DNA from 3 places in the Virgibacillus sp. W0430 genome. Region 1 is predicted to be linked to each of the others. Evidence: riboswitches for the same ligand, from Rfam matches in the RefSeq annotation. Region 1 holds a riboswitch; each other region holds the start of a gene.
What was found. A riboswitch is a leader RNA that binds a small molecule or an ion and turns the genes downstream of it on or off. The one in region 1 is predicted to bind S-adenosylmethionine.
Positions count from the first base shown of each region.

Region 2: another riboswitch for S-adenosylmethionine. It lies ahead of ACLIBH_RS10105 (MetQ/NlpA family ABC transporter substrate-binding protein); the one in region 1 lies ahead of metK (methionine adenosyltransferase).
Region 3: another riboswitch for S-adenosylmethionine. It lies ahead of ACLIBH_RS01715 (O-acetylhomoserine aminocarboxypropyltransferase/cysteine synthase family protein); the one in region 1 lies ahead of metK (methionine adenosyltransferase).

Region 1 is NZ_JBPYCS010000005.1:4,755-8,042, forward strand. Features, by position in the region: gene ACLIBH_RS03940 (class I SAM-dependent methyltransferase) at 1-165, shown strand, start outside; gene ACLIBH_RS03945 (gamma carbonic anhydrase) at 213-740, shown strand; gene metK (methionine adenosyltransferase) at 835-2,034, opposite strand; SAM riboswitch class I at 2,152-2,257, opposite strand; gene pckA (phosphoenolpyruvate carboxykinase (ATP)) at 2,467-3,288, shown strand, end outside.
Region 2 is NZ_JBPYCS010000018.1:27,878-31,165, forward strand. Features, by position in the region: gene ACLIBH_RS10100 (hypothetical protein) at 1-1,153, opposite strand, end outside; SAM riboswitch class I at 1,903-2,010, shown strand; gene ACLIBH_RS10105 (MetQ/NlpA family ABC transporter substrate-binding protein) at 2,125-2,940, shown strand; gene ACLIBH_RS10110 (methionine ABC transporter ATP-binding protein) at 2,998-3,288, shown strand, end outside.
Region 3 is NZ_JBPYCS010000002.1:123,764-127,051, forward strand. Features, by position in the region: gene rarD (EamA family transporter RarD) at 125-1,033, shown strand; SAM riboswitch class I at 1,103-1,221, shown strand; partial or broken gene ACLIBH_RS01715 (O-acetylhomoserine aminocarboxypropyltransferase/cysteine synthase family protein) at 1,356-2,669, shown strand.

The DNA of each region.
Region 1 (3,288 bases):
ATTGTTCTCGTTATTTATCACGGACATGAAGGTGGTAAACAAGAAAAGGAAGCCGTTTTAAAATACGCCATTGAACTGGACCAAAAGCTTTATAACGTCCTTCAGTATCGATTTATCAATCAAAAAAATGATCCACCGTTTATAATTGCAATTCAAAAAAAATAATTTCAATAGCATATACTATTTTTTTTATGACTGGAGGAAAAACAACGATGATTCATGATTATAAAGGAAAATCACCAGTTATCGATCCTACTGCATTTGTTGCCAAAGATGCTGTAATTATTGGCGATGTGGAAATTAAGGAGCAATCAAGCATTTGGTTTAAAACGGTAATACGCGGAGATGTTGCACCGACACGAATTGGTAAGCGTGTAAATATCCAAGACCTCTCCCTTATTCATCAAAGTCCAAATATGCCAGTAATCGTTGAAGATGATGTCACAATCGGACATCAGGTTACATTGCACGCTGCAACAATCCGAAAAAATGCACTTATCGGTATGGGAAGTATGATTTTAGATGGGGCTGAGATTGGTGAGCATGCATTTATTGGCGCTGGCACCCTTGTTCCCCCAGGAAAAAAGATACCACCACGTACGCTCGCTTTCGGACGACCGGCAAAAGTGATACGAGAACTAACCGATAAAGATATAGATGAAATGGACCGGATTCGAAAATCATACTTAGAAAAAAGAAGCGAATATAAAAACTTAACCGACCTTGGACACGACTTTTAATTTGTTAAATTAAATAGAAACAAAAAATGAGGCAGACCTGCAAACTATACGTAATGGTAAAATTGCAAAAATGGGTTCTGCCTCATCTCGATATCTAATTTAGTGTAATTGCTTTTAGTTCTTCAACTTTATCCGTTTTTTCCCATGGGAAAATCGTATCTGTTCGTCCAAAGTGACCGTATGCAGCTGTTTTACGAAATATCGGGTTCTGTAAATCAAGCATTTTTATAATGCCTGCAGGTCTTAAATCAAATAGTTTACGAATTGCTTGCACAAGACGATCTTCATCAACATTTCCTGTTCCAAACGTATTAACAGAAATAGAAACAGGTTCAGCGACACCGATCGCATAAGCGAGCTGTACTTCACAAACATCAGCAAGATCTGCAGCTACAATATTTTTTGCAACATAGCGTGCGGCATATGCACCGGAACGGTCTACCTTTGTTGCATCCTTTCCACTGAATGCACCGCCACCATGTCGAGCGTAACCGCCATACGTATCAACAATAATTTTACGACCAGTCAGCCCTGTATCTCCTTGAGGCCCACCAATTACAAATCGCCCGGTAGGATTAATAAAGTACTTTGTTTTGTCATCCAACAAATGCGTCGGGACGACAGGCTCAATAACCTCGCGTAAAATATCTTTTTCAATCTGATCTAAAGTAATATCTTCATGGTGCTGTGTAGACACGACGATCGTATCGACCCGTACTGGTTCATCATTCTCGTCGTACTCAATCGTTACTTGCGTTTTTCCATCCGGACGAATGTAGTCTAAAATTCCTTCTTTTCTTACATCTGCTAAACGTTTAGCAAGCTTATGTGACAAGGAAATCGCAAGCGGCATCCGCTCCTCTGTTTCATTACATGCATAACCGAACATTAATCCTTGATCCCCTGCCCCAATAGCTGCAATCTCAGCCTCTGTCATATGCCCTTCCCGAGCTTCTAACGCACAGTCTACTCCTTCAGCAATATCTGATGACTGTTCATCAATAGCTGTTAACACCGCACATGTATCTGCATCAAAACCATATTTTGCACGTGTGTATCCAATATCCTTAATCGTATTGCGTACAATTGTTGGAATATCAACATATGTATTCGTTGTAATCTCCCCAGACACTAATACAAGACCAGTCGTAACGGTCGTTTCACATGCAACACGAGCAAAAGGATCGTTTTTTAAAATTTCGTCTAAAATGGCATCGGATATTTGATCACACATTTTATCAGGATGTCCTTCTGTTACAGATTCAGATGTAAATAAGCGTCGTTTCACTGACATTATAGTCCCTCCTTTAAAGGACAATATATATTTCGGCACTCTATTCATTTCATTATTCACGAAAAACACAAAAAAATTCCTTCCTGCAATCATGAGGAAAGGAATAGTAGCCTTTCGCTCTTATTGTTCAAGGAAAATCCTTGCATCAGGTTAGCACCTTTTCACTACTGTGATGGTTGCTGGGTTTCATAGGGTCTGTCCCTCCACCGACTCTGAATAAGAGTATCCGCTTAGCATTTATGCTAACGAATTAATAGTCGTATGTCAACTTAATAATCGTTTATAATAAGCTAAACTTCACAAATTCGTTAGGAATGGTTACAATCGGATATATGTCAAGTAAAATATCGAAATTATTAGTATGCACTATTTATATAATGTGTTATACTATTAGTCAGATTTAAGTAAATTGAATAAAGGAAGGTATCCCATATGAATTCGATTAAACATTCGTCTGTTTTAAATGACTTAAGCAGTAAAACGCGAATATATGAAAATTTATCTGTTCCATTATTAGTCGAGAATATTTTATCCCATCGCGAAGGGGAATTAACAGTTACTGGGGCAATACAGGCTACTACTGGTAAATATACAGGACGTTCTCCGAAGGATAGATTTATTGTTCGGGATGATGTATCGGAAGGCAACGTCGATTGGGGTGCTGTCAATCAAGCGATCGATGAGGAATCGTTCGATAAACTTTATAATAAAGTAATTATGCATTTACAAGAAAAAGATGAAATTTACGTGTTTAAAGGGTTTGCAGGAGCTGATGAAAATTATCGCCTTCCTGTTCAAGTAATAAATGAATATGCTTGGCATAACCTATTTGCTCGTCAAATGTTTATTCGTCCGTCAGAAAATGAATTAAAAGAACACGAAGCTGAATTCACTGTAATTTCGGCTCCTACATTTAAAGCGGATCCAGCAATTGATGGTACAAAATCCGAAACATTTATAATCATTTCTTTTAAAAGAAGAACCGTACTTATCGGTGGTACGGAATATGCAGGAGAAATAAAGAAGTCGATTTTCTCTGTTATGAATTATTTATTACCATTACAAAACATCCTTTCCATGCATTGCTCTGCCAACGTTGGACAGGAAGGAGACGTTGCGCTTTTCTTTGGTTTGTCTGGGACAGGAAAAACGACACTTTCTGCTGATCCTTATCGACATCTCATTGGGGACGATGAACATGGATGGGGACCAAACGGTGTCTTTAATATCGAAGGTGGCTGTTACGCAAAATGC
Region 2 (3,288 bases), on a different contig from region 1:
GAACTTCTAGTAAAATACCAATTGTAGCAATTGGATGAACACCTAGCATTGCCATTATTAAATACGTAAATAGTATAAAAATAAAAATAACGATCGGATAATTCGCAGAAATTAAAAATGGCTGCTGAATAAAGTCTAGAACTGCTGTTTCATTTAAGCTATTTGAAAAAAATGCTAGAGCAATGAACAAGACGACAAAGTTCTGCATATGATTCATATGCTGTTTCCATACATTCCAGGCAAGCACACGAAAATAAAACCACCGTTTAATAATAATTGCCCATGCCGCAGAGAATGGAATAATAACGAGAGTAACAGTTAAAATAAAATTCCATTGAAAAAGATGGCTAACCGTTATTACGACTGTTAAAAACAATAAGAGTGCGATAAATAGCTTTATAATTTTTTGAAAAATACTGTATTGCGATAAGCTACTTTTAGTTAAGTGACTCGCGTCATAAGGGACAGCTTTATACTTAAGTTTTCCGATAAAACTATCAATTAGTAGCACGATCAGTGCAATGAGCAGTAACCACGGTAAATAAACTAAGTAACTAATTTGTGTATAGTCAACTATTATTGCGACTGCAATTTCCATCGGACTCCAAATTAGAGCGAGACAAAAAGCCCGTAACGTTGTCTTACTAATAAAAGCTTTACTTATTACGGAATCCACTTTCTTCAAGTTTTTCCCTAATATATTTTGTGATAGATTGATCGCTGATAAATTTAGAAATGTTACTAATGTAAACGACGTTAATAAACTACGCCCGTACAATTTTCCTAAATCAGAAACGTTTTCTTTGATAAATGCATTTACCCGTTGATCGTATTTCCCAACATGAACGGCACTGTTTATCCAAGGTAAGACAGAAAAGAATGCAAGCAATGACATATTCGTCGTTGTAAATAACGGCAGCTTGTATATCGGAACCTGAGCTTGAATGAATAATATTGCTCCGATGATTAGAAAAATACTGCCTAATATTTTAAATAATTTACTTGCATATACAAATGAAATAGCTAGCATAGCGATAGCACAAAATCCAATTATATATTCGATCGTTTGCTTTTGTAAAAACACGTTTATAATATGTAATGTTAACACGGTAGAATAAAATATGTATAAATGATTTCGCAAAGGTGTCTTCATTATATGTAATTCCTTTCTAGCTTCTGTCCTTTTCTATTAACCACTATATCATAAGTGAATACGTCAATTATCCGAAAGAGTCAAATAACATCCAGATTATACCCGTTACTTTCCACTATAGGCGGACGCTTTCCGCGGGCATGGCTTGAGCCTCCTCGGAAGAAAACCCACTTCCTGTAAGGTCTCAAGACGCATGCTTTTCCCGCAGGAGTCGCCGCCTTTCGTTCCAAGTAACTAATAAGTGCAAGCATTGATATAAGTGATTGAGTCCCTATCTGAATAATAGGTCAAACATCTTGGACGTTCCGTGATCTTCCTAGATAATGGTGTTAGGATCATTTGGGACAATTCTTATACGCAGACTGGGAAACAGTCTTCCTAATGTGTTTATGCCCACAAGGGGAACATACCCGATTATTGATAATAGAAACATTTCGAAACAATAGGCGGACGAATAATGCCTAAACATAATATACGAGGGGGAATAACTATGAAAAAAAGAAGGACACTTACTGAAAAATATATTACAATACGTAATTCCTATGCTTTTTCAAACATTTTGCTCTACGAATAGATAAAGTTGATTAAACAGTTAATTCTTTTAATCGTGTACATCGTATTCTTACAGGTTAATAATCTAAATTATTAGAATAAATACACTTTAAATATTTTCCATTTCACCGTTGACAAGTTTTAAATAGTAAGGTAAATTATATGCAGAAGTAACGAACGATAATTAAATAGCTTATCTCTTATCAAGAGTAGCTGAGGGACTGGCCCGATGAAGCTCGGCAACCATCTATCGTCGGATAGAAAGGTGCTAATTCCTGCAAAACAATTGTTTTGAAAGATAAGAGAGGGACTTTTGTAATCTTAAATTATATGTTACAAGCCTCTCTTTCTTTTGATAGAGAGGCTTTTTGTTTTTCGTAATGCTACTTCAAGAAACCATCATCCAGGAGGAGAAAAGAATGAGAAAAACAGCATTTATTTTAAGTATTATTTTATTGATTGGATTGCTTGCAGCTTGTGGCAGCGACAACGAAGAAAGCAGCACATTAAGTGAGGACAAGCTAGTAATTGGAACTACTTCCGGTCCACAGGAACAAATTTTAGAAGTAGCGAAAGAGGTTGCAGCTGAAGAAGGCTTAGAAATTGAACTAAAAGTATTCTCTGATTACATTTTACCAAATACTGCACTTGCAGAAGGTGAGCTTGATGTTAACTGTTATCAGCACGAACCGTTTTTAGCAGCATTTAACGAAGATCACGGCACAGACTTAACGACTGTTGGAAAAACTATTTTGAACCCAATGGGTGTTTACTCAGAAAAGTACGATAGCTTTGATGCAATTCCAGAAGGTGCTTTATTCGGCTTACCGAATGACCCGACAAACGGTGCTCGTGCATTGTTCATTTTAGAAGAAGCAGGCTATATTACGTTAGCTGATGACAATAAAGAAAATGCAACAATTCATGATATAAAAGAAAATCCGAAAAACTTAGAGTTTATTGAATTAGAAGCTTCTCAAATACCAAAACAGCTTCCAGAATTAGATGCGGCAGCAATTAATACGAACTATGCATTAGAGTCAGGACTCGTACCGACAGACGACTCAATCATTTTAGAATCAACAGACTCACCATATGTAAATTATATCGTTACACGTACTGAAAACAAAGACGACCCTGTCGTCGAAAAGCTAGTAAATGCATATCAATCGGACAAAGTAAAACAATTTATTGAAGAAGAATTTCAAGGATCTATGATTCCAAGCTGGGATTAATAAAGCATCGGGAACATTACGTAATCGTAATGTTCCCTTTTGAAAGGAAGGACATATATGATCGTTCTTGATAATGTAACGAAAGTTTTCCCATCAAAAAGTGGCGAAGTAAAAGCTGTATCAAATGTAAATCTAAAAGTTAAAAAAGGAGAAATCCATGGCGTTATTGGATATAGCGGCGCAGGTAAAAGTACTTTAATCCGTTGTGTCAATTTGCTTGAAAAACCGACGAGTGGCAACGTATATATCCAAGGTGTCGAAACGACAGCTCTTTCTGCTGATAAATTACGGGCTGTTCGTAAAAACATCGGAATGATTTTCCAAGGGTTTAATTTATTAAAAACAGCA
Region 3 (3,288 bases), on a different contig from region 1:
TTCAATATATTTTTGTTGAAAAATCCTTGCTTGACGAAACAATTGCCGTACACCGAAGGAATTAATTCGCAGCGCGCTTTTAATCGTCACGAACTGTACTTTTATTGGAAAAGAGGGAAACATCATGACAAGTAATAGCAAATCAGGGATTATATATGCATTGGCTGCTTATATATTATGGGGGTTCCTCCCTATTTATTGGAAGCTCGTGAATAACGTTCCAGCAGATACCGTATTAGCGCACCGTATTATTTGGTCTTTTGTACTTATGATGGCCGTAATTCTACTTTTACGAAAAGGATCTTCATTCTTGCAGACGTGCAAGCAATTAATCGCTGATCGAAAAAAATTAATTAGCATCCTATCAGCATCCTTTATCATTAGCTTTAATTGGCTAATTTTTATTTGGGCGGTTAACAGTGATCATGTCATTCAAGCAAGCCTCGGCTATTATATTAATCCGCTCGTTAGTATTTTACTCGGTATTATTGTGCTAAAAGAAAGGCTGACGAGAAGGCAATTATTTTCTATAATTCTTGCAAGTATCGGCGTTTTAAATTTAACAATTAGTTTCGGTGTTTTCCCGTGGGTTTCCCTTCTACTCGCTATAACATTCGCTTTATACGGCCTTTTTAAAAAAATGGTTAATCTTAGCTCCCTCTTTGGCCTTGCAATTGAAACAATGATTGTTATGCCGATTGCACTTATTTATGTATTGTTTTTTTCTAGTGGGTCAACACCCGCTCATACAGCGGATTCTTTAACCGTACTATTGTTAATTGGTACGGGGGTAGCAACAGCTGTACCGCTCCTTTTATTTGGAAGCGCTGTGCGTACGATTCCGTTGTCAATGGTCGGGTTTTTGCAATATATTGCGCCAACAATAATGTTACTTCTCGGTGTGTTCTTGTACGGAGAAACCTTTTCACAAGCGCATCTCCTTTCATTTATTTTTATATGGATTGCCCTCTTTCTTTATATGGGCAGTTCTTTAAGGCACCGTCCTATTCGTAAAGAAAAACAGCAACATTGAATTTTTCAAATCTTTTGTTGACAAATGTATTTTCTTCATGTAACATACATTTTAATCTAATAGTTATATCTCTTATCAAGAGCGGCGGAGGGAATAGGCCCGATGAAGCCCAGCAACCTAAAAGCATTTCGATATGCTTTTGATGGTGCCAAATCCTACAGGTCATCTCTTGATCTGGAAGATAAGAGGAGGAACGGTAGCATTTAACGCCCTCTTCTTATGAAGAGGGCTTTTTGTATCCCTACCCCTTCTCAATCCAGATTCCTGCTTCAAAGCATACGTGCGTTCAGCGCACTACGTGCAAATCTCACAAGGCGGTTAAATGGCCGGCTTAAAAATCCAAGGAGGAATTATTTTGACAAACTTTAATTACGAAGACAAAGAAACAATTTTATTACATGGAGGGCAGTCTGTTGACCCAACGACAGGTTCTCGTGCTGTTCCAATTTATCAAACAACATCGTATGTCTTTAACGACACGGAGCATGCACAAAATTTATTCGGTTTAAAAGAGCCGGGAAATATTTATACGAGAATAATGAATCCAACAGTTGATGTATTTGAACAGCGAGTTGCTTTATTAGAAGGTGGCGTAGCAGCAGTTGCAACCTCATCAGGAATGGCCGCTATTACATATGCTATCTTAAACATTGCTAGTGCTGGCGATGAAATTGTTGCAGACAGCAATTTGTATGGTGGAACGTACAACTTATTTGTACATACATTACCGCGCTATGGCATTAATGTAAAAATTGTTGACGGAACCGATCCTGAAGCAATTCGAGCTGCGATAACTGATAAAACTAAGGCAGTTTTTGGTGAAACAATTACGAACCCTAGCTTAAACGTTTTTGATGTAGAAAAAGTAGCGGAGATTGCCCATGAAAATAACATTCCATTAATTATTGACAATACATTTGCTCCATATTTTGCAAATCCAATCCAATGGGGTGCTGACATTGTCGTCCACTCAGCGACTAAATGGATTGGCGGACATGGGACGACAATTGGCGGGATCGTAGTAGATGCTGGCAGGTTTGATTGGAGTTCAGGGAAGTTCCCTGGCTTTACAGAACCAGATGAAAGCTATGGCGGGATTCGATTTGCTGATCTAGGTGAACCAGCATTTGCCTTAAAGTTACGTGTTCAGCTTTTACGCGATACAGGGGCATGCTTAAGTCCACAAAATGCATTTTTACTTATCCAAGGCCTGGAAACATTGCATTTACGAATTGAGCGTCATAATCAAAATGCTCAAGAAGTTGCAGCGTTTCTACAAGAGCATCCAGCAATAGAGTGGGTCAACTTTCCAGGTCTAGAGGATCATCCATCACATAAACTAGCGAAAAAGTACTTCAAAGATGGATACGGCTCCGTTATTACTTTTGGAATTAAAGGTGGACGTGAAGCAGGCAGACAGCTAATTGACAATGTACAATTATGGTCTCACGTGGCGAATGTAGGAGATGCAAAGTCATTAATTATTCATCCTGCTTCCACTACACACCAACAATTAAGTGCGGAAGACTTAAAGAAAAGTGGCGTTTCTGAGGAACTTGTTCGTCTTTCTGTTGGAATTGAATCAACTAAGGATATTTTAAAAGATTTAGATGAAGCTATTACAAAAGCTGTCGGTAAATAATTAGCACAAAAACATGAACGCTTGCGCTCTGATCTTGCTGACTTGCACTACAGCCGACAGGCTTGCCGCGGTTACTGCCTCCGCTTCTGTAGCTCCTCTAACTGAGTCGCTACAGTGATCTTCGGACGCGTGCTATTTCCGCAGGAGTCCGTCGACTTCCGTTCCAGTCATCTTTAAGAGTGGGAATGTCATAATTGCACACACTTCAATGCTGTTTCATTTGTATTGGAGTGTGTTTCTTTATGTTTTGTATTGTATTTTGTTTCTACAGAGAAATTCATTTGTTTTTTAATATGAAATCAAAATGACGTCCGTAAATTTCCTTCACAGTTCCCTACCAAATAGTAATGTGATTTTTCTTCACCAACGTCCTATATTGTACAACCCATTGAGTTCGCCTTCTTTTGGGGGCGAACTTTAATAATTTGTGTACCGTTCTCGTTCATTTTACTCTTTTTAAAGCTGCTCTCAATTCCTTCTATCCATGAAAATTATCCAATCTGTAAGTTATTGGAACGCCCTAGTAAAACTATCCGATCGAACGAGCAGATAGTCTCGCTATGCCATTTTCTAAAGTAAACGAAAGAACTTTAATATGTGACGAGGAGTTCAC